Regions from separate parts of the Flexivirga aerilata genome, predicted to be linked through region 2. Evidence: riboswitches for the same ligand, from Rfam matches in the RefSeq annotation. Region 2 holds a riboswitch; each other region holds the start of a gene.
What was found. A riboswitch is a leader RNA that binds a small molecule or an ion and turns the genes downstream of it on or off. The one in region 2 is predicted to bind cyclic di-AMP.

Region 1 (7,604 bases), 1.9 Mb from region 2:
GCCAGGTCGAGACCCACGAAATACATGGCAGGCAGCATGCCGCATCGCCCCGTTGCGGGCGCATTCAGCTGGTCCGGCCGTCCTGCGGCATCAGCCGGAACAGCCGGATGCGCCGGTCACCGGCCCACTGCACATAGCTGTCGTAGCCGGGCCAGACCCGCACGATCCGCGGCCAGAGCCGCTGCCGCTCGGCGTCGTCGAGCGGCACCGCCACCACCGGCAACTGCTCGGTGCCGAGCTGGATCTCGGCGTGCGGGTTGTGCTCGAGGTTGAGCACCCACGCCGGATGGGCCCGCTGGCCGAAGTTGGAGCCGACCACCACGTAGCCGCCGCCGTCGCGCACGTAGAGCAACGGCACCTCGCGCGGGCGCCCGGTGCGGCGTCCGGTGGTGGTCAGGGTCAGCTGGGGCAGCACCGCGGTCGGCACCAGGTGGATCCGGCCGCCGGACCAGCGGGTCACCGCCTTGTCGACCGGCACCAGTGTGCGCACGACGAACGCGACGGGTTTGGCCTTGGTCAGCCCGCCGAGGAAGGCCGGCAGGTGCGGGTCTGTCGTCATACGACGTCAGACTAGGGGGCGGCCGCGCCCGGCGACGGCTCGCGCCGGGCCGCGTCTGCGCCGGGGCACCATTCGCTCGTAGCATGGCGAGCATGTCGAACAACTGGTACGACGTGCCGACCGGCCGCGACCGCAGCGACCCGGAGGCGCAGCGGGCGGCCAACGACGACTTCCTCGCGTCCTGGGACGACGAGCCGCCGGGCCCGCCGGACGACGGATACGACCGTTACTACGGTGACGGCGACGACGAGGGTGGTGGCCGCGGGGGCGGCTACGGCGGGCTCATCCCGGGGCTGCTGATCGGCGCCGGGGTGGCCGCGCTCTGCGCGATCGGCATCTACGTGCTGGCCGACCGGGGCGACAGTTCGTCCTCGCAGCAGCAGACGGTCTACACCTACACCCAGAGTGGCGCGGCCCCGAGCACGGTCACCCAGGCGCCGAGCACCCAGACGGTCACCGGCAGCGGCGGGGGCGCCACCACCACGATGACCGTGCAGGCCCCGCCGGTCACCGTGACCAAGAACGCTGGTGGCGGCGAGCGCACGGTCACCGCGACCAAGACGGAGACCAAGACCGACAACAAGACCGCGACGGCGACGACGACCGCCACCGCGACCACGACGGTGACCGAGCAGAAGACGGTGGTTCAGCCGCCGCAGACCACCACCGTCACCGTGACCACCAAGGGCAACGGAAACGGCAACGGCAACCCCTGACGGCTGCGGCGGTCAGCGGGCGTGCTGCTGCACCACGGCGCCCAGCCGCGGCAGCGCTGCCTTGACGTTGTCCTTGGCCTTGCCGCGCAGCCCGTTGTAGGCGCGCTTCAGTGGCTCCCGGTCGGTGGCGGCGGCGCGCCGGTCGGTCACCTGCAGCAGCGCGTCGGCGACCTCGTCGCCGCGGCCGCTGAGGTAGGACCCGAAGTCTCCCGCGCCGCCGAAGTCGGCCCAGAACGGCTCGAGCGCGGCCACGAAGTCCGGCAGCATCCGGTCGGTCGCGCTCGTCGCGATCGTCGGACTCACCTTGCGGACCGCGGCATAGCCGCCCTTGATCGCGACCCCGCCGAGTCCCTTCTTGTCCTTGACCTCGGCGTCGATGACACCCACCAGGTCGGCGACGACGGCGGGCCGGGTGTCGGCGGCGAGCAGGGATTGCGACAGGGTCACGGGAGTGCGCCTTTCGGGGAGGGTATGGCGGGAGTTACGCAGTCTAAGCGCCCGTCAGGCGGCGCGGCGCATCGCGCCCGCCAGGGCTGCGGCGCAGCCGCCCGTCATGGTTGCGGCGCAGCCGCCCACGCGGCGGGAAGCACGAACGCCGTGCCCCTCGGCGAGGGGCACGGCGTTCGCGCGTGGTCGGTGCGGTCCGACCTCTGAGTCTCGCGACTCAGAGGCGACCGTAGGCGACCGGGTTGCCGTAGACGGCCTGGATCTTCACGACGTCGCCCGGCTTCGGCGCGGCGACCATCATGCCGTTACCCATGTAGATGCCGACGTGGTAGGCGTAGGACGCGCTGCCGTAGAACACCAGGTCACCCGGCTGCGGGTTGGAGACCTTGGTCGAGGCGAACATCTGCGCGGTCGCGGTGCGCGGGATCGACTTGCCCGCCTGCGCGAACACGTAGGAGGTGAAGCCCGAGCAGTCGAAGCCGGCCGGGGTGTTGCCACCGTAGACGTACGGCGTGCCGAGGTAACGCTGCGCGATGGCGACCACACCGGAGGTGGAGGGCACCGTCGGCTGCGCCTTCGGCTGGCTCACCGGACGCTGGGTCGGCTGGGTACGCGGGGTGTAGGTGCTGCGCTGGGTGGTGGTCGCCACGGTGCGGACCTGCGAGCGCGACACCGACGAGGTGCGCGGACGCACCTGCGTCCGGGTGCTGGCGGAGGCCTGCTCGGTGCGGGTCTGCGCCGCGGCGGTGGTGCGCGCGGTGTTCTGCTTGCGCGGGGTGCTCTTGGCCTGGGTGGCCGGCTTCTTCTTCGCCTTCGGCTTCACGACGAGCGACTTGGCTTGCTCGGCGACGGCCAGCTGCGGCTTTGCCGAGACGCTGGCCAGCAGCTGCTTGGCCTGCACCGACTGCGCGGGAACGGCAGCGGCTGCCTGGTTCGAACCGGAGAACGACGCGACACCGGTGGCGGCGTCAGCGGCCTGCGGGGCGGCGATCGAGGCGACGATGCCACCGGTCACGGCCACGGCGGCGGACACCCGCGCGGTCGAGTTGAAGGTGGTCGAGAGCTTGCTCGGGGCGCGGTGACGACCGCGGGGGGCAATAACGGACACGAAGTACCTCTCCTGCGCCTACGAGGTGAGCTGTCGGGCTCGGGTGGAGATACCCGGTCTCGGCGCAACAATCCCCGTGATGCTGCGACGCTACTTAGCCCCAAGGACGGCCTCGGCCGCCCGATGGTGGTTCCCCCGCTCCTGCCGGCGGTGATCAGCACTCCCGGGTGGCTGGCAGGACTCGGCGTTGCCCTCCGGGGGACCTCCGGTCGGAGGGCCGCGGAAAACGGTACACGGGAGGGATTCCAAAGTCACAGCGAGGTCACGACCTGCCGGCGAGTCTGTGTGCGACGTGTGACACACCACCCGGAAAACCGCGGAACGACGCGGATCTTCAGCCGGCGTCCACGAAGACGTGGGACGCCACGTCGCGGGGTAACGAGACGGCATCGACCGAGCCGGCCTGCACCAGCACCCGGTCCCCGTCGAGGTAGGCCCGGACGGCGGCGCCGGGGGCGATGGCGCCCGCGGTGAGCACGCTGATCGCGTCCTGGTCGGCCTGGGCGGGCTCGCCGATCCGTCGTACGACGAAGTCGCCCGCGTCGATGGTCACCAGCTCGGTGAGCGGGCGCACCCCGTCGCGGAACTTCTCGACGGTCTCGGCCTCGCCGAGCTCCTCGAGGCCCGGGATCGGGTTGCCGTAAGGCGACAGGTGGTGCTCGCTGAGCAGCGCCAGGATGCGACGCTCCACGCGGTCGCTCATGACGTGCTCCCACCGGCACGCCTCGTCGTGGGCGAATTCGAGATCGACGCCGAGGACGTCGACGAGCAATCGCTCCGCCAGCCGGTGCTTGCGCATGACCCGGATGGCGAGCACGCGACCCTCGTCGGTCAGCTCCAGGTGGCGGTCGCCGGCGAGCGTCAGCAGACCGTCCCGCTCCATCCGGGCAACCGTCTGCGAGACGGTCGGGCCGGAGTGGCCGAGGCGCTCGGCGATGCGCGCGCGCAGCGGCAGGATGCCCTCTTCCTCGAGGTCGAAGATGGTGCGGAGATACATCTCCGTGGTGTCGATCAGCTCACTCACAGGCCTAAGCCTGCCACCTCGCCCTGACGGCTGCTCTTTCGGTCGGCACCGGCGGGCAGCGACGCGTCACGCGACCGTGTCGCAGCTGGAATTTTCTCCCGCTGTCGGGGAATGGTCCGGGGATCGGCCCCGTTGTATGGGGTGGATGTCGTGGACTCCTCCCCTCTGACCTCGGCATCCCGAACCGCCGGGTTCCACCGGCGGGGTGAGCGGGCCGCTTCGGTGGCCCAGCTCGGACGGCTGGCGCACTCCCCCTGGGCGCCAGCCGCTTCCTTTTCCCGGGGCGTTTCGGCGGGGGTCCCGGGGCGTTTCGGCGGGGGTCCCGGGGCGTTTCGGCGGCCACTTCTGCCCGGACCGGTGGCGTGATCTTTAACCCGTTGCGCTCGGCCGCCCCGGCGTTTTAGCGTTGCGGCACACGGGAAAGGAGGTGGTCCAAGAGTGAATTCTCAAAGGACGCGTGAGGTGGTTGCGCGCTAGCGCAACCTACGTGTTCGTCCCGGCTACCTCCGGTCAGCCGACTCAGGACGAAACGGACGTTCGGTAGCTACTCCAACGCAGCCACCGCAGCCCGTGGGTGTGCGATTCGTCCAACGCACAAGCCGGCACCGCCGGAGCCCACGGGCTGTCCCATGCCCGGGGGGCGGTTTCGCGTGCACACCTCGCAACCGTCGCGACTTCTGCACGCCGCTGGACACTCCGGGCCGTTCGCGTGCGCACCCCGCAACCGTCGCGACTTCTGCACGCCCCGGGCCACTTCGCGTGCGTACCCCGCAACCGTCGCGACTTCTGCACGCCTCTGGCGCCGTTTCGCGTGCGTACCCCGCAACCGTCGCGACTTCTGCACGCCCCCGGGCACTCCGGGCCACTTCGCGTGCGCACCCCGCAACCGTCGCGACTTCTGCACGCGGCCCCGCCATTTCCGCCGCCGCCAGTTCCCCCGCCGCCCCGTCTCAGGGCTGCCGGCGCTCGATCCGCCAGGCGCCGGGATCGCTCAGGTCTCCGTCGGCGCAGCGCACGTAGACCAGCCGGTCGTGCAGCCGGCTGGCCCGGCCGGCCCAGAACTCCACCTCGTCGCAGCGCACGACATACCCACCCCAGTGCACCGGCAGGGGCACGTCGTCGGCGCTGCCGGTGTCCGGCCACTTCCGCTCGTATGCCGCAACGGCGTCTTCCAACTCGATGCGCCCGGCGGCGGGTTCGGACTGTCGCGACGCCCACGCACCGATCCGCGAGCCGTAGGGCCGGTTCTGGAAGTACTCGGTGACCGTTTCCCGGTCGAGCTCCTCCGCGGTGCCGACGAAGCGGATCGCGCGGTACATCGCCGGCCAGGTGAGCGCCGCCGCAATGCGCGGATTGGCTTGCAGGTCAAGGCCTTTGCGGCTCTGCAGGTTGGTGTAGAAGCCCGGACCGGCCGGCGTCAGATAGCGCAGCAGCACGGTCCGCACGTGCGGCTGGCCGGCGCCGTCGACGGTCGCCACCGAGATCGCGTCCGGTTCGGGCACGTCACCCTGCTCGCCCTGCCGGATCCGCGCGTCGTCGACCCACCGCTCCACGACCGGCCAGGGCGCGGCCGGCAGCTCGCTCTCGTCCAGTCCCTCGCCCGCGTAGTCCCACCGCTTGATCGGCTGCATGCGCCCGACGCTACCGGTGGGAGACTGCTGCGCTGTGACCACCCAGCTCGTCATCCCCGACTCCCTCAAGCCCGCTGACGGTCGCTTCGGTTCCGGACCGAGCAAGGTCCGTGCGGAGCAGTTGGCCGCGCTGCAACGCCTCAGCCCCGAGGTGATCGGCACCTCGCACCGCCAGGCGCCGGTCAAGCAGCTGGTGGCGCGCGTGCGCGCCGGCATCGCCGAGCTGTTCGGGCTGCCCGACGGCTATGAGGTCGTGCTCGGCATGGGCGGCAGCAATGCCTTCTGGGACGCGGCCGCGTTCGGATTGATCCGCGACCGGGCCGCGTTCGGGGTGTGCGGTGAGTTCGGCGGCAAGTTCGCCTCGGTCGCCACCCGGGCACCGTTCCTCGGCGAGCAGACCGTGGTCGAGGCCGAGCCGGGCACCGCGGCCGTCCTGGGGCCGGTTGACGGCGCGGACGCCTACGCCTACGCGCAGAACGAAACCTCCACCGGGGTGATGACTCCCGTCCGCCGTGTGCCCGGCGCCGGCGCCGAGGCGCTGATGCTGGTCGACGCCACCTCGGGTGCCGCCGGGCTGCCGGTCGACCTGACCGAGACCGACGTCTACTACTTCGCCCCGCAGAAGGGTTTCGCCTCCGACGGAGGCCTCTGGCTGGCGACGATGTCACCGGCGGCGCTCGCCCGCATCGGCGAGCTCAGCGCCGATCGCTGGACCCCGGATGTGCTCAATCTGCAGATCTGCGTTGACAATTCGCGCCTCGACCAGACTTACAACACACCCGCGATCGTCACGCTCGCACTGCTCGCGGAGCAGCTCGACTGGATGCTCGCCCAGGGCGGCCTGCCCTGGTGCGTCGATCGCACCGCGGCGTCGAGCCGCACCCTCTACGGCTGGGCGGACGCCGCGGACTTCGCGACGCCGTTCGTCACTGACCCGGCCTCCCGGTCGCAGGTGGTCGGCACGATCGACTTCGACGGTGTCGACGCCGCACAGGTGGCGAAAGCGCTGCGCGCCAACGGGATCGTCGACACCGAGCCCTATCGCAAGCTGGGCCGCAACCAGTTGCGCATCGGCATGTATGCCGCGGTCGACCCCGCGGACGTCGCGGCGCTCACCGCCTGCATCGACTACGTCGTCGAACGTCTCTGACGACTCCCGACCCCGTGCCACCCGGCGCGGGCGCGTCGGCCACGATGGCCTGATGACCGGCGACCTGAACCTCACCCGGGACGAGTGCGCTGCCCGCAGCGCGGCCGTCACCACGCACGACCAGACCGTCGCACTCGATCTGAGCGCGGCCGCGGACCCGTCGGTCGCCACGTTCGCGTCGGTGTCGACGCTGCGCTTCACCAGCACGACCGAGCAGACCTGGCTCGACCTGGTCGCCGACGAGGTCACCGAGCTCACGGTCAACGGCACCCCCTCCCCCATCGCGTATGACGGGGCACGCCTGCAGCTGACCGGTCTGCACACCGACGGCAGCGACAACCTCGTGCGCGTGGCCGCGACGTGCCGCTACAGCCACACTGGCGAGGGCATGCACCGCTTCACCGACCCGGTTGACGGAAACACTTACGCCTACACGCATTTCGAGCCGACGGATGCCCGGCGGGTGTTCGCCTGTTTCGAGCAGCCGGACCTGAAGGCGCGCTTCACCGTCAGCGTCACCGCGCCCACCGACTGGCTGGCGTTCGCCAATCAGCCGGCTGTCGAGGAGACCGCGACGGCGCAGGTGCGCACGACGACGTTTGCCCCGACGCCTCCGCTCTCGACCTACCTCGTCGCCGTGGCGGTCGGCCCGTTCCACCAGGCCGAGTCGAGCTGGAGCATCACCCGGCCGGACGGCACCACCCAGCAGATCGACCTGCGGGTCGGCTGCCGCGCGTCGATGGCCGCGCACCTGCCGGCCGACGAGATCTTCCGCATCACCCGGCAGGGACTCGACTTCTTCGACGCGGCATTCGAATTCCCTTATCCCTGGGGCAAATACGACCAGTTGTTCCTGCCCGAGTACAACATCGGCGCGATGGAGCACCCGGGTCTCGTGACCTTCAACGAGAACGTCTATCTCTTCCGCGGCGACCCGACCACGGCGCAGCGCGAGTCGCGCGCCGAGGT
Region 2 (7,604 bases):
CTCGACGCGGCGAGCCCCTACCTGCCCGCGGGCGGGGCGACCGCGGCAGTGACTCCCCGTCATACCCAGTGGCAGACGGGGCCGGCCCGGCACGAGGGCGGCACGCCCAACGCCGTGGGCGCGATCGCGATCGCCGCGGCCTGCGCGACACTCGGCGCCCATCGCGCCACCATCGAGGCGCACGAGGAGCAGTTGCACGGCCGGCTGCGCGCCGGGCTGGCCGCGATCGACGGCGTGCGGGTGATCGAGGCGCTCGGGGACCGGCCCAATGTGGGGGTGGTGACGTTCACCGTCGAGGGCTACGAACCGTCGCTGGTGTCGCAGGTGCTGGCCGACGAGCAGGCGATCGCGGTGCGCGACGGGCGCTTCTGTGCCCACCTGCTGTGCGACGCGATCGTCGGCCCCGGGCAGACCGCCGTCCGCGCGAGCCTCGGCCTGGCCACCACCGGCGAGCACGTCGACCGGCTGATCACCGCCGTGCGGCGCCTCGTCGAGGACGGGCCACAGCTGTCCTACGTGCACACCGAGACCGGCTGGTCGGCCCCCGCCGACCCGCGCGACCTCAGTGAGCCCCTCCCCTGGTGACCTGCTGAGCCGGTCCTGTCTGAGCCGCCTCTGTCTGAGCCGGCCCTGTCTGAGCCCGCCCCGTCTGCGCCGGCATCTACTGAGCCGGCATCACTGCGGCCGCAGCCGCGCCCAGTAGGTCAGGTGATCGGTGCCGGCGATCGCGACGGTGCCGTCGCGCACCACCCCGAAGCCGCGGGACACCACGTGGTCCAGCTGCACGAAGGGCGGGTAGGCGCGGCCGTGCGGCCAGGTGCGCCGCCAGCCGGCTCCGGCGGCGCGGCTGGAGTCGGTCATCCCGTCGATCGCCTTGCGGAAGGCGGGCATGGCGGCCGAGGCGTTGAAATCGCCTGCCATCACGACGTTTTCGCGCTGCGGCAGATTCTTCTGCCACGCGCCGATCGACCGCAGACCGGCCCGCCAGTCGCCGACGATGTCCGGCAGCGGCGCCGCGGTGTGCACCGCCCGCAGCCGGTAGCTGCCCCGGCCGGTGCCCACCTGCACCTCGGGGCTGAACGGGAAACGCCCGCCCGGGTGCAGCGCGATCAGCCGCAACGGATGCCTGCTGCGTATGACGGTGCCCCGCGGCCCGTCCGCGGTCTGCCCCGCCTGCTCGGGCAGCAGCGTGTCGAGGCCCGCCGCTCGAAGCCGCGCGAGCTGCGGCGGCGTGCATTCGGTGAGCACCAGCGTGGTGACGCGCTGCGCCCGCACGGCGGCGACGACCTCGCGCGGATCGGCCGAGCCCAGCTCGAGGTTGCTGGTCATCACCACCTCGTCGCGCGGTCCGGGCGGCACGGTGTCGCCGGTCATCGACTGCACGCCGATGACGACCGGCGCGGCCGCGACGAGTGCGGCTGCGGCGGCCAGCCGCCAGCGCCGGGCCGCGAGCATGGCGAGGAGGAGCAGCACCGCCATACCGCCGAAGACCGGGAAGACCGACTGCACCTGCGGCAGCCGCCAGGTGAGATCGACCCACCGTGCGCCCACGCCGAGCGCCACCACGCCGAGAGCGATGACGGGCGCCCACCGGAGGATCGCGGGCGCCCGCCGGGGTCGAGGCGCACGCATGAGGTCATCCAAGACCACCGGGCACCGCCCCTCCGAGCCGGGTGCCGGCCGGCGGCCGTTCAGCTCGCCCGTTCAGCTCGCCCGGCGTGTCGCCCGTCGCCTCGCACGAGCACGTCGCACGGGCACGTCGCACGGGCACGTCGCGACACGCCGCGACACGCCGCACGGGCAACCTGATGCGGCGAAACGCCCCCGACACTGGACGCCCCGCCGTACTCCTGAGACCCCTGTGACTGGCGTGATCGGAGTGGCACCGAAACTGTGAGATGGCCGACAAATCACACAAAAGTCACGAAACGGTCACGGTTCAACTTGGATTTGGCATCGAAACCCCGTACCTTCGTCGGTCGGTGGTGCAACTTCCGTCCCCCTGGCGGAATCCCCTGGACCACCGAGCGGAGCAGCGCAACCCGGCGCGACTCCGTCCCTAATGCCTGTGACTCGCTGCGCACAGCCTCGTCGAGCGGTCACCGAAGATCCGGGATGGTCCCGGAGGCACGACGAGGATGGGGGACCCAATTTCGGCCGAATGCCGGTCCTGGGGTGAAAGCAGGCCTTATACCTGCCGGGCACCTGACAGCCCGACCCGACAGCTAACCCCGTATGCGCACGTCAGGAGAGGAATCAATGAACCTCAGCTCGAACATCTCGACCAAGACCCGCATCGTCGGCATCGGGGTTGCCGGCGCAGCGGTCGTCGGTGCAGGCTTCGCGAACGCCGGCACCGCCAAGGCTGCGTCGGTCTCGACCTGGGACCGCGTCGCTGCCTGCGAGAGCGGTGGCAACTGGTCGATCAACACCGGCAACGGCTTCTACGGTGGTCTGCAGTTCACGCACTCCACCTGGATCGGTTACGGCGGCGGCGCCTACGCGCCGAACGCGAACCTGGCCAGCAAGTCGGCTCAGATCACGATCGCCGAGAAGGTGCTCGCTTCGCAGGGTCCCGGCGCCTGGCCGGTGTGCTCGGTCCGCGCGGGCCTGACCCGTGGTGGCGGCAGCCCGGTCGTCGCGCCGCAGCCGACCCAGACCCAGGCTCCGAAGCAGACCTCGCGCTCCACCGAGCGCAAGACCTACGTCGCGCCGAAGGTCACGCCGAAGAAGAACTACGTCGCGCCGAAGGTCACGCCGAAGAAGGCTTACGTCGCGCCGAAGGCTGCGCCGAAGTCCAACTACACCGCGCCGCAGACCTCGCGCTCCACCGAGCGCAAGACCTACGTCGCGCCGAAGGCCGCCACCCCCAAGGTTGCGCTCTCGGGCAAGACCCTGACCGTGAAGGCCGGCGACTCGCTGAGCCAGCTCGCCGAGACCTACCAGATCAAGGGTGGTTGGCAGGCTCTGTTCGCGGCCAACAAGGGCATCGTGAACGACCCGAACCTGATCTTCGTCGGCCAGCACCTGCAGCTGCCGGCCTGAACTTCAGGCTCACGCTAAATGCGTGAAAGGGCCCCGAGCGGATTCGCTCGGGGCCCTTTCGCATGCCGTATGACGGCAGCCGCGATTATTTGTCAGGCATCGATGACGATGGGGATGATCATCGGCCGGCGCCGCAGCTTGCCGCCGACGAACCCGCCGACCGCGCGGCGGATCACCTGCTGCAGCTGGTAGGTGTCGGTGACGCCCTTGGCGCGCGCCTCCTCGAGGGCCTCCTCGACCTTGGGCAGCACCTTGTCGAAGACGGCCGCGTCCTCGGCGAAGCCGCGGGTCTGGATCTCCGGCCCGGCGGCGATCTTGCCGGTGGCGGCGTCGCGCACCACGATGATCGTGACGAAACCCTCGTCGCGCAGGATGCGCCGGTCCTTCAGCATCGTCTCGTCGGTGGTGCCGACGAGGGAGCCGTCGACATACACGTAGCCGCAGGGCACCGCGCCGACGATCGACGCCTTGCCGTCGACCAGGTCGACCACGACGCCGTCCTCGGCGAGCAGCACCTGGTCGTCCCGCACGCCGGTGGCCTTGGCGAGGTCGCCGTTGGCGACCAGGTGACGCCACTCGCCGTGGATCGGCATGACGTTCTTCGGTTTGACGATGTTGTAGCAGTAGAGCAGCTCGCCGGCGCTGGCGTGACCGGAGACGTGCACCAGCGCGTTGCCCTTGTGCACCACCTTCGCGCCGCGCCGCATCAGGCCGTTGATCACCCGGTAGACGGCGTTCTCGTTGCCGGGGATGAGCGACGAGGCCATCAGCACGGTGTCCCCCGGCCCGATGTCGATCAGGTTGTGGTCGCCGTTGGCCATCCGGGAGAGCGCAGCCATCGGCTCGCCCTGCGAGCCGGTCGAGATCAGCACGACCTTGTCGTCCGGCAGTTGGTCGATCTTCTTGAGGTCGACCAGCACGCCGTCGGGCACGTGCAGGTAGCCGAGGTCGGACGCGATCCCCATGTTGCGCACCATCGACCGGCCGACGAACGCGACCTTGCGGCCGTGCGCCTGCGCGGCGTCCAGCACCTGCTGCACGCGGTGCACGTGGGAGGAGAAGCAGGCCACGATGATGCGCCGCTCGGCGGTGTCGAAGACCCGCTCGATCGCCGGCGTGATGTCGCGCTCCGGAGTGGTGAAACCGGGCACCTCGGCGTTGGTGGAGTCGGTCAGGAAGAGATCGACACCCTCCTCCCCCGCCTTGGCGAACGCCCGCAGGTCGGTGATGCGGCCGTCCAGCGGCAACTGGTCCATCTTGAAGTCGCCGGTGATCAGCAGGTTGCCGCCGGGGGTGCGCACGAAGACCGCGAGCGCGTCCGGGATGGAGTGGTTGACCGCGATGAACTCGGCATCGAACGGGCCGAGCTGCTCGCTCTGCCCCTCCTTCACCGCCATCGTGTATGGCGTGATCCGGTGCTCCTTCAGCTTGGCCTCGACCAGCGCCAGCGTGAGCGTCGACCCGACGAGCGGGATGTCGGGCTTCAGCCGCAGCAGGTAGGGCACGGCGCCGATGTGGTCCTCGTGGCCGTGGGTGAGCACGATCGCGACGATGTCGTCGAGCCGGTCCCGGATGTACTCGAAGTCCGGCAGGATCAGGTCGACGCCCGGGTGGTCCTCGGGGAACAGCACCCCGCAGTCGACGATGAGCAGCTTGCCGTCGTACTCCACGACGGTCATGTTGCGGCCGACCTCGCCCAGCCCGCCGAGCGGCACGACGCGAACGCCGCCCTTCGTCAGTGGGGGCGGCAGTTCGAGCTCGGGGTGGGGATGACTCACAGCAGTCCTAGGTTGGTGAGGGTGTCGCGCAGCAGTGCGCGGTGGTCTTCGGGGGCCGGCAGCAGTGGCAGCCGGCAGAAGTCGGAGTCGATGACGCCGAGCAGGTGCAGCGCGGCCTTGGCCTGGATGCAGCCCTGCGTGACGTTCATGACGGCGGCGATGAGCGGCGCGAGCTCGTCGTTGAGGGTGCGTGCCTTCGCCAGGTCGCCCGCGTCGACGGCGGCGATCAGCGCCGCGAGCCGGGCGGCGTCGACGTTGCCGACGGTGCTGACCATGCCGGTCGCACCGAGCGCGAGCCACGGCAGGTTGAGCGCGTCGTCGCCGGAATACCAGGCGAGCCCGGTCTCCGCCATCAACTGGACGCCCGCGGCCAGGTCGCCCTTGGCGTCCTTGAGCGCCGCGATGTTGGGCACGTCGGCGAGCGCGCGGATGGTGTCGGACGTCAGCGCCATACCGGTGCGGCCGGGGATGTCGTAGGCCATCGCCGGCAGGTCGGTCGCGCCGGCGACCGCCCTGAAGTGCTCGACGATGCCCGCCTGCGGCGGCTTGTTGTAGTAGGGCGTGACGATCAGCGCCGCGTGCGCGCCGGCGGCGGCAAGGTTGCGGGCCGCCGCGACCGAGTGGGCGGTGTCGTTGGTGCCGACGCCCGCGGTGATGCGGGCCCGGTCTCCGACCGCCTCGACGACGGCGCGGACCAGGTCGACGTTCTCCTCGTCGGTGGTCGTCGCGGACTCACCGGTCGTGCCGTTGACGACCAACCCGTCGTTGCCCCGGTCGACCAGGTATGACGCCAGCTTCTGCGCACCGTCCAGGTCGAGTGTTCCGTCGTCGTGCATGGGCGTCACCATCGCGGTGACCATCCGGCCGAAGGGCGTCGTCGTCATGGGGCCAAGGCTATCGGCGGGGTGTTTCGCCGGGGCCGGGGGCAGACGCTGCGAACAGTTGCGCCGCGTTGGCCGCGCAGACCCGCGCGAGTTCGACGGCGTCGACCGGGAAGAGCGGGACCTCGCCGGTGTCGGACAGCTGCCGCCATACGACCTGCAGCGGGGCGTCGCCGTCGGTGAACGTCCCACCGTCCTGCGGTATGACGCCGGCGTCGGCCAGCCGGGTCGCGTAGACGAAGACGACCTCGTGCCCGGGCTCGCCGTCCATCGTGAAGATGTTCTCGACCACCTCGACCAGGTGGGCCTCGACGACATCCGCGCCGAGCTCCTTGCGCAGCTCGCGGGCGAGCGCGTCCGCGGCCCGCTCGCCGTGCTCGACCGAGCCGCCGAGCAGGCGGTGGAAGCCGCGCGGGTGCTCGGCCGTCGGGCCGAGCCGGGAGACCGCCTGCCGGCCGCCGTCCAGGCTCAGCAGGATCGCCATCGACTTGACCCGGATCCCGGTGTGCTGCGCCATACCTGCAGCCTGCCACCACCGCGGCGCCGCGTCAGCCGATCGTGCGACCGGGATGTGGGTACGCGGGTATGCGCGCGTGTGCGGGTTACGCACGTGCGGGTGATGCGCGCATGCGGGTTCTGCGAAGGGATGCGCGGGGCGGCGCGGACTGCGGCTCAGCGGTGCGGCTTGCCCGCGGACGCCCGCAGCGAAGTCGCCACCTGCGAGTCGTCACCCATCGTCTGACCGAGTTCGTGCGCGAGCGACTCGAGCTCCGCGCCGCCCGCCATCATGTCGGTGAGCTCGGCGAGACTGACCTCGTCCTTGGTGAAGTCGCCCATGCTGCGGCCCCGCCGCAGCAACACGAACCGGTCGCCGACCGGGTGCGCGTGGTGCGGGTTGTGGGTGATGAAGACGACGCCGAGGCCCCGCTCGCGCGCCTTGGCGATGTAACGGAGCACCACGCCCGACTGCTTCACCCCGAGCGCCGCGGTCGGCTCGTCCAGGATCAGCACCCTGGCCCCGAAGTAGACCGCCCGCGCGATCGCGACGCACTGCCGCTCACCGCCGGACAGCGTGCCGATCGCCTGGTCGACGTCACGCAGGTCGATGCCCATCGCGGCCAGCTCGGCCTTGGTGGTCTCCTTCATGAACTTCACGTCCAGCCGCTTGACCGGGCCGACGTCCTTGGTCGCCTCGCTGCCGAGGAAGAAGTTGCGCCATACCGGCATGAGCGGCACCACCGCGAGGTCCTGGTAGACGGTCGCGATGCCGGCGTCCAGCGCCTGCCGAGGGCTGGCGAAGTGGGTCGGCTTGCCGTCGACGAGGAGTTCGCCCTCGGTGTAGTCATGCGCACCGGCGAGGATCTTGATGAAGGTCGACTTGCCGGCGCCGTTGTCGCCGAGCACGCAGGTGACCTCACCGGCCCCCACCGTGGTCGACACGTCGTGCAGCGCGATGATGTTGCCGTAGCGCTTGCCGATGCCCCGCACCTCGACCAGCGGCTCTCCGGCCACGTCTTTAAAAGCACCGCTCATGTTTTCTGTCGCGCCTCTGCCCTCGCCTGCGGGCCTCGCTCGTCCCTCGCTCGTGTCCTCGGCTCGGTCGGCGCTCATGTCGCATTCTCCGCTCGCGTCTTCACCCAGTTGTTCAGCAGCACCGCCGCGAGCAGCATCACCCCGAGGAACGCGTAGAGCCAGTTGCTGTCCCAGCCCTCGTAGGGGATGCCCTGGTTGACCATGCCGTAGATCAGCGCACCGAATGCCGCGCCGACCGCAGACCCGTAACCGCCGGTCATCACGCACCCGCCGACGACCGCGCAAATGATGAAGATGAACTCCAGGCCCACGCCGTCCGAGCTCTGCGCGGTGTTGTAGCGGAACAGATTGAGCATGCCGACCAGCC
Region 3 (7,604 bases), 1.8 Mb from region 2:
GTCAGCCGCGGTCAGGCGGACCTGTCGGGAGTCGAGCCACGCCTGCGGCCGTTGCTGCAGGCGGCGCTCAGCCCCGACCCGGCGGCGCGCCCCTCCGCACCGGAGGTGCTGGCCGAACTCGACGTCTTCGCCGCCGGCGGGCAGACCGGGCACATCCCGCTGCGCTCGGCCAAGCCGCCGACCGAGGCCATCGCCCGGCCCGCGACGTCCCGTCATACCTCACCTCCGCCGGTCGCCAAGCCCGCGACGGAGCGGCTGCCCTACGAGCGAGCAGCCCAACCACGTTCTTCCCCGGCCGGATTCGGGCCGCGAGGACAGTCCCGCCCGCAGCAGCAGCCGCCGAACGACCGCCCGGAGCCCGCGCTGCCGCCCGGCAGGTTCGTGCCACCGCCGGACCCGCGCATCGGCCAGCCGGCCCGCACCGGCACCCTGGCCGCGCTCGCTGCCGCGGCCGTCGGCGTCACCGCGCTCTGGCCGACCCTCGGCGTCGTGGTCGTGCTGCTGTGGGCGATCGCCGCGCGGTGGTGCGACAAGGCCGTCACCTCGATGGTGTTGCGGCGGTTCAGCTCGGGGCGGCGCCGCTCCGACGGCTTCGTCGCCGCGGTGACCTCGCCCTGGCACGGGCTGGTCGCGGCGCTCGCCACCTTGCTCACCGTGCTGATCCCGGCATTCGTCGGAGCCTGCGCAGCGGCGGTCGTCGCGCTGGGCTGGTCGATGACGCAAGGCGGTTCGGCCTATCTGGCGCGGCCGGCGCCGCTCGCGGTCGGGATGCTGATCGCCCTGCTGGTGATGTGGTGGGGGCCCGGCGGCATCCCGTTGCGCCGAGGTTCGCGCAGCATCGTGCGCGGTGTCGTGCGTGGACAGCCGGTCACCCGCATCATCGTCGGGCTGCTGATCGCGGTCGCCGTCGTGTGCGGTCTGTGGGGGCTGACCCATCTCTCGTCGGACGTGAGCTGGTGGCCGTTCCAGACCGACAGCAGCGTGCCGATGCAGGGCGTGTTGCCCAATCCGCCTGGTAGATAAGGCGTTCAGTTCGTCCTCAGGCGCGTCATATCCGGCGGCCACCCGATCGTCATACGCTGTCCGGATGGAGCAGCAGGAGACCGATCCCGCAGGTTTGCCGATCTCGGGACGGCTGCGATTTCTGCAAGGTGAGCCCGTCACCGAACCCCTGCCGATCGCGGACTCGCTGCGGCACACGCCATACCGGGATCCCCGGACGATGGAGGCGCCCGAGCAGGAGGCGTCCGTGCGGAGCGCGCTCGAGCTCGCGGTGCGCGTCGGCGAACTCCTGCTGCGGTGCGGCGCGGGCACGCGCGACGTGGAGGCGGCGGTCGTCGCCGTCGCCGCGGCCGCCGGTCTGCGGCGGGTCGAGGTCGACATCACCAACCAGTCGTTGCTGGTGCAGGCGCCGACGCCGGCCGGCGTGCCGGTGACGCTGCTGCGGGTGGTGCGCTCCAACACCCGGGACTTCGCCCGCCTCACCGCCGTGCACGGGCTGGTGGAGGAGCTCGTCTCCGGAGGCATCGACGACGTCGAGGCGGCGACCAAGAAGCTGCGCCGCATCCAGCGTTCGTCGCGGCTCTACCCGAGGTGGCTGGTCTCGCTCGGGTATGCCGGGCTGGCCGGCTCCGTCTGTGCGCTGCTCGGCGGTCACACGATGGCGATCGTCGTCGCGATCGTGTCGACACTGCTCGTCGATCGCATCGGTCGCTGGCTCAGCAAGCGGGCGGTGCCGTCCTTCTACGAGGCGACGATCGGCGCGGCCGTGTCGGTCCTGCTCGCTTGGCTCGGCTATCTCGTCGCGGTCCATCACTGGATCGGATTGGAAATGACCACAAACGATTTCGGATATGCCATCGCTGCCGGGATCGTGGTGCTGCTGCCCGGGCGGGCGATGGTCTCCGCGGTAGAGGACGCGGTGACCGGCTATCCGGTGACCGGCGCCGGCCGCCTGCTCACGGTGTTGCTGAAGACGTCGGGCATCATCGTCGGCGTGGCCGCCGGCCTGTCGCTCACGTTGCGCATCGACAAGGCGCTCGACCTCAAACTGACCGCACCCCAGGCACTTTCACTCACCGCGGCTCCGGCGTCGTTGTGGCTGCAGGTGATCGGCGGCGCGATCGGTGGCGTCTCGGGTGCGGTGACGATGCGGGTGCTGCCCAAGCACCTGCTGCCCGCCGGCCTCCTCGGCGGCCTGGGACTGTTCCTCGCCAATGGGCTGCCCAAGTCGTTCCACCTCTTCGGCATCTCCTCCGGTGGCCTCGGTGCCACCACGTCGATCGCGATCGCCGCCGTGGCGATCGGCGTGCTCGGTCGGATGATCGGGCTGCGGCTCGGGGCGCCCGCGCTGGTGATGGTGGTCCCGGCGGTGTCCCCGCTGCTGCCCGGCATGCGCATCTTCCGCGGCATGTACGAAGCGGTCGCCGGCAGCATCGTCAGCTCGTCGGTCGCCACGCAGGCGCAGGCGATCAGCACGATGATGGGCGCGGCGGCAGTCGCGCTCGCCATCAGCACCGGGGTGGTGCTGGGCGACGTGATGTCCGCGCCGCTGGACCGCCAGGCGATCCGCCGCCGGCGCGCGCGACGGCGGTAGCGCCACGTCACGCTGCGCGGTCACACTGCGCCATCGAACACCTGGCCGAAGAAATCATCCACATCCCGGCGTGTCCACTTGCGCTGTCCACAGTTTTCCAACTCGTCCCTTGTGTCACATCCGTCAATCCCGTAACGTGCTACCGCCTTCGAGCTTCGGCCCGGAGCCGGCGGATTCGTCGGATCACAACTGCACATCGGATCACCAACCGCACTCTGCAGATGGCTTGCTTCATCGCTGCTTCATCCGCGCGCCCGGACGCCGAACCTTGTGGGCGCAACGACCGGCATACCCCGAATGCCGGACGTAGAGGGCGGGGGACCCAACTACGGCGGGCACCTGCCCGCCTTGGGGTGAAGCCGGCACCTACCGGCCGGGCACCCGCACCGACGACTCGTTGCTCGTGGTGCGGAGAGCTGATGACACGGCCGACCACCGGCCGGCGGCTCACGCGCCCGAACCCGACAGCTGACCCCGCAGGCGTTCGTCAGAAAGGACTTTGATCTTGTCGTACCAACCTCGTCACAAGGTCGCGCGCCCGTTCACCGCGGGTCGTCGCGCGATGGGTGTCGTGATGGCGTCCAGCGCCACGGTCGGCACCGGCCTCGCCACCGCGTCGCACGCGAAGGCCGACACGCCCTGGAACGTCTGGGACCGTGTCGCGACGTGCGAGTCGGGCAACAACTGGTCGATCAACACCGGCAACGGCTTCTACGGCGGGCTGCAGTTCACCCAGCAGACCTGGCTCGGCTTCGGCGGCGGTCAGTACGCGTCCAGCGCGCAGTACGCCACCCGCGACCAGCAGATCCTGATCGCGCAGAAGACCCTTGCCGTGCAGGGCCCGGGTGCGTGGCCGGTGTGCTCGAAGTATGCCGGTCTCACCCGCGCCAACGGCCTCGCCGTGCGCGTCGACGGCAGCGGCCCGGTGTCGACGCCGAAGCCGACCCCGACTCCGCAGCCGCCGGTCTCCCGCAGCACCAACCGCGCGCTCGTCATCGACGGCATCGTCGGCCCGCTGACCACCCGCTCCACCCAGCACTGGCTCGGCATCCGGCAGGACGGCGCCAACTACTACAACGCGCGGACCGTCATCGCCCTGCAGGCCCGGCTCGGGGTCAACCAGGACGGCATCATCGGTCCGATCACCACGGCCGCCATGCAGCGTTACCTCGGTGTGCCGCGCGACGGTGCGTCGCAGTTCAACGCGCGCACGGTCATGGCGTTGCAGCAGTACCTCAACTCCAAGGGCATGTGACCTTTCGCCCTGACGTGCGCGGGCGCCGGCCGATCCTTCGCGGATCGCCGGCGCCCGTCGCCGTTTCGTATGCCGGAGACGGCTCCCGTCATACCGCCGCGGGCCGGTAGGTGAGCCACAGGCCGCCCGACGGCGCGCGGACGCAGTCGACCAGCTCGAAGCGGCTCAGGTCGCCCAGGCCGTCGCTCAGCCGGCGGCCGACCGGGTCGAGCACCGGCGCGACCGCCAGTTGCAGTTCGTCGACCAGTCCTTCGGCGAGCAGCGACTGGGCGAGGGTGATGCTGCCGTGGACCCCAATGTCGCCGGTGCCGGGAAGTGCCTTGAGCTCGCCCACGAGGTCGGGCAGCGGACCGGAAACCGCGGTCGTGTCACCCCAGTCGCGGTCCAGCGGGCGAGAGGTGACGACATACTTCCGGACGCCGTTGATGAAGTCGGCGAACGGCTGGGCATCCGACGTCGGCCAGTAGCGGGACCACTCGTCATACATGCCGCGACCGAGGAGCACGACGTCCTGGCGCTCGATCAGTTTCAGTTCCTGCTCGATCATCACCTCGTCGTATGACGGCGGTGCCGGGCCGTCGGTCTCGGCCGGGAAGCCGCGCGTCGGGTCGTCGACGGCGCCGTCGAGCGAGCAGATCGTGAAGAGTAGGACGCGGCGGGCGGGGGTCTGCGTCATACCCGATCAGACCGCGGGTTGCTGGGAAACTCATCGCCGATGACCGAAGCTGTCGGTATGGCGCAGCGCGAGTTTGCAACGTTCGGCACCTCGCACCTGGTCGTGCTCGCCGTCTTCGCGGTCGGCGCGTGCGGGCTGGTGTGGCTCGGCCGACGGCAGTCGGAGCGTCAGGCGCGGGTCTTCTCGCGGGCCGCGGCAGGGGTGTTCGCGGTGACGTTCGTCGCCGGCGCCGTCGACAAGCTGATGCAGCGGGCGACGTTGTCGGAGCTTCCGCTGCAGCTGAGTGATGTCTCGGAAATCGTTGCGGCGTATGCGCTTTGGTCGGGTCGGCACTGGGCGTTCGGGCTGACCTACTTCTGGGCGCTCGTGCTCGGATCGCAGGCGCTGATCACCCCCGACCTCGACAGCGGTGACTTCCCGGACAGCACGTTCGTCAGCTTCTTCCTGCTGCACCTCTTCCTGGTGTGGACCGCGATCTACCTGGCGTGGGGTCGGCGGATGCGCCCGACGTGGCGGGACTATCGGTGCGCGCTGCTCGCGACCGTCGCCTGGGCGGCGCTCGCGATGATCTTCAATGCGCTGGCGGGCACCAACTTCGGCTTCCTCAACCGCAAACCCGACTCCGGCTCGGTGCTGGACTACATGGGCCCGTGGCCGGTCTACCTCGGCGTCGAGGCGGTCGTGCTGGTGGTCCTCTGGGCACTGATGACCTGGCCGTGGCAGCGGGCGAGCCGATCGGAGCGGGTCGCATGAGCCCGCGGCACTCGCATGTGACCGGCCACGGTCCTGGCCGTATGACGCCCGACGGCTGCCCGGTCGAACTCTGGTCTGCGCTGCCGGCCGGCGCAATCCCAGAGCTTCTGTCGTCGGCGATCCTGGCAGGTGGGTCGGTCCTCGACCTCGGCGCGGGTGTGGGTCGCCTGGCGCATCCGCTTGTCGCTGCTGGATATTCGGTCACCGCGGTGGACGAGCCGCCCGACATGCTGGACCTGATCGAGGGTGCTGAGACGGTGCGTTCGACGATCGAGGACCTGCGGCTGGGGCGCCGGTTCGACGCGGTGTTGCTCGCCTCTCACCTGGTCAACGTGCCCGACGACGACAAGCGGGCTGAGCTCCTCACGACCTGCCGGGCGCACGTCGCCACAACCGGGGTGGTCCTGGTGCAGCGCTACACCCGTGAATGGGTCGAAACCGCAAGCGGGCGAACCGATTTGGGTGGTGGCGTCGTGAGCGAAGTGGCGGTGATGCCGGCAGCCGGGACCGACCTGGTGGCCGTGCGGGCGGCATACACCCTGGGCGGGCGGCGGTGGGAGCACGCCTACACCACCCGGGTGCTCGACGACGAGCAGCTCGGCGCCGATCTGGCCCGGGTCGGTCTCAGGCTGGATCGGTGGTTGAGTGACGACGGCCGGTGGGTGGTTGCGGTGCCAGATTGAGCGGCGCCGGGGCGGCGACAGTCACCCGGATCGAGCAGGCTGCAAGCGCCGCAGCAACGGAGCAAGTCCGATGAGCGCGACCAGGTTGGCGGCGAGGATCACCACGATGGTCGCGACGCGGCCGCGGTCGTAGAGGAAGCCGAGCACGCCGCCCGCGACCAGCAGCGAGGCCCCGCGGAAGAGCGCGAGCCAGCCGAACGCGACCGCGCGCCGGGTGGTGGGGACGAGCTCGGTGACCACCGCCTTCACCGTCGAGTCGAGCACGCCGTTGACCACGCCCCAGATGGCTACGCCGACCCAGACGAGCACGGCGTTGTCGGTGAAGGCGATCGCGGACAGGCCGGCCGCGATCGGCACCGCGAGCAACACGATCGGGCCGCGCGCGTCATACAGCCGGCCCACGATCGGGCCCGTCGCGCCGTCGACGACCATCGCCGCGGCGAAGAGCAGCGGCACCTGTGCGTCGGTCAGCAGGCCCTGCGTCTGCGCGTGGAAGGCCAGCAGTGGGAAGGACGCGACGCCGCAGGAGAGCAGCCCGACCAGCGCGGTGTAGGACCAGAAGCGGCGTGGCAGCCGGCCGTCGTCGAGGGGTGTGTCGGGTTTCGCCGGCGCCGCACTGCGGGCCTCGTCCTCGTAGACGGTCGGGTCGGGCACGCGGCGCCGCAGCCAGAAGAGCACAGCCAGCACCGTGAGGCCGGGGACGATCAGCACGCCGAAGGCCAGCCGGTAGTCCCCCTCACGCCAGGCGAGCACGGCGGCCAGCAACAGCGGCCCGGCGACGGCGCCGGTCTGGTCGAGCGCCTGGTGGACCCCGAACGCGCTGCCTCGGCCGGTGCCGGCGGACGCGTAGGACAGCAGGGTGTCCTTGGCGGGGGACCGCACCGCTTTGCCGAGGCGTTCGGTGCCGTAGAGCAGCAGGGCCGGTATGACGGCGCTGGTCACCCCGATCAGCGGCACGCTCAGCACGGTGAGCGCGTAGCCGAGGATCGTCCAGGTCCAGTAGCGCTGAGTGCGGCCCACGGCATACCCGGAGATGACGCGGAGGCCGTATCCGATGAATTCGCCTGCGCAGGCTACGAGTCCGACGACCGCCGCCGACGCACCGAGGGTCGCGAGATAGGGGCCGATGATGCTGCGCGCGCCCTCGTAGACCATGTCCGCGAGGAGGCTCACCACGCCGAACGCGATCACGAACGTCCACGGCCGCAGCCGGCTCGGGCCGGGGCCGTGGGTGTCGGGGCGGGTCGTGGTGTCGATGGGGTCAGTGTTGCGCATGCGCGCAGACTGCGGAGCCGGTGACAGGAGTCGAACCCGCGACATCTTCATTACAAGTGAAGCGCTCTACCAACTGAGCTACACCGGCATGCTGCGGAGGGCCTGACGGTCGGTCCGGAGCGGGCACGATGTTACCGGGCGGCGTCGGGCCGGGACGAATCGTTGCGGCGGACCGGACCCCACCGGCCGCGGCCGTGCGATTGAATATTGCGGTGACTTTTCGTGTGGACGACTACCAAGCAGATCAGCGCCGGTACGACGACATGGTCTACCGCCGTTGCGGCACAAGTGGATTGGACCTGCCGGCGATCTCGCTCGGCCTGTGGCACAACTTCGGGGACGACGTGCCACTGGACCGGCAGCGAG

Region 1: it holds a riboswitch for cyclic di-AMP, as region 2 does, so the genes downstream of both, HJ588_RS00585 (C40 family peptidase) here and HJ588_RS09530 (transglycosylase family protein) in region 2, are expected to answer to the same signal.
Region 3: it holds a riboswitch for cyclic di-AMP, as region 2 does, so the genes downstream of both, HJ588_RS19685 (transglycosylase family protein) here and HJ588_RS09530 (transglycosylase family protein) in region 2, are expected to answer to the same signal.

What each region holds. Positions count from the first base shown of each region.
Region 1 covers NZ_JABENB010000001.1:112,019-119,622, forward strand. Annotated here, with positions in the region: gene HJ588_RS00565 (DUF429 domain-containing protein) at 1-26, opposite strand, end outside; gene HJ588_RS00570 (nitroreductase/quinone reductase family protein) at 65-559, opposite strand; gene HJ588_RS00575 (hypothetical protein) at 652-1,275, shown strand; gene HJ588_RS00580 (DUF6918 family protein) at 1,288-1,722, opposite strand; gene HJ588_RS00585 (C40 family peptidase) at 1,940-2,830, opposite strand; cyclic di-AMP (ydaO/yuaA leader) riboswitch at 2,831-2,990, opposite strand; gene HJ588_RS00590 (iron-dependent transcriptional repressor DtxR) at 3,165-3,854, opposite strand; gene pdxH (pyridoxamine 5'-phosphate oxidase) at 4,805-5,485, opposite strand; gene serC (phosphoserine transaminase) at 5,520-6,635, shown strand; gene pepN (aminopeptidase N) at 6,688-7,604, shown strand, end outside.
Region 2 covers NZ_JABENB010000001.1:2,003,575-2,011,178, reverse strand. Annotated here, with positions in the region: gene HJ588_RS09540 (aminotransferase class V-fold PLP-dependent enzyme) at 1-585, shown strand, start outside; gene HJ588_RS09535 (endonuclease/exonuclease/phosphatase family protein) at 676-1,632, opposite strand; cyclic di-AMP (ydaO/yuaA leader) riboswitch at 2,111-2,255, shown strand; gene HJ588_RS09530 (transglycosylase family protein) at 2,260-3,045, shown strand; gene HJ588_RS09525 (RNase J family beta-CASP ribonuclease) at 3,138-4,823, opposite strand; gene dapA (4-hydroxy-tetrahydrodipicolinate synthase) at 4,820-5,707, opposite strand; gene HJ588_RS09515 (NUDIX hydrolase) at 5,718-6,221, opposite strand; gene HJ588_RS09510 (ATP-binding cassette domain-containing protein) at 6,377-7,315, opposite strand; gene HJ588_RS09505 (ABC transporter permease) at 7,312-7,604, opposite strand, start outside.
Region 3 covers NZ_JABENB010000001.1:161,793-169,396, reverse strand. Annotated here, with positions in the region: gene HJ588_RS00810 (serine/threonine-protein kinase) at 1-1,023, shown strand, start outside; gene HJ588_RS00805 (threonine/serine exporter family protein) at 1,088-2,596, shown strand; cyclic di-AMP (ydaO/yuaA leader) riboswitch at 2,885-3,096, shown strand; gene HJ588_RS19685 (transglycosylase family protein) at 3,102-3,851, shown strand; gene HJ588_RS00795 (dihydrofolate reductase family protein) at 3,940-4,527, opposite strand; gene HJ588_RS00790 (YwaF family protein) at 4,567-5,280, shown strand; gene HJ588_RS00785 (class I SAM-dependent methyltransferase) at 5,322-5,963, shown strand; gene HJ588_RS00780 (MFS transporter) at 5,985-7,238, opposite strand; tRNA gene HJ588_RS00775 (tRNA-Thr) at 7,254-7,326, opposite strand; gene mgrA (L-glyceraldehyde 3-phosphate reductase) at 7,451-7,604, shown strand, end outside.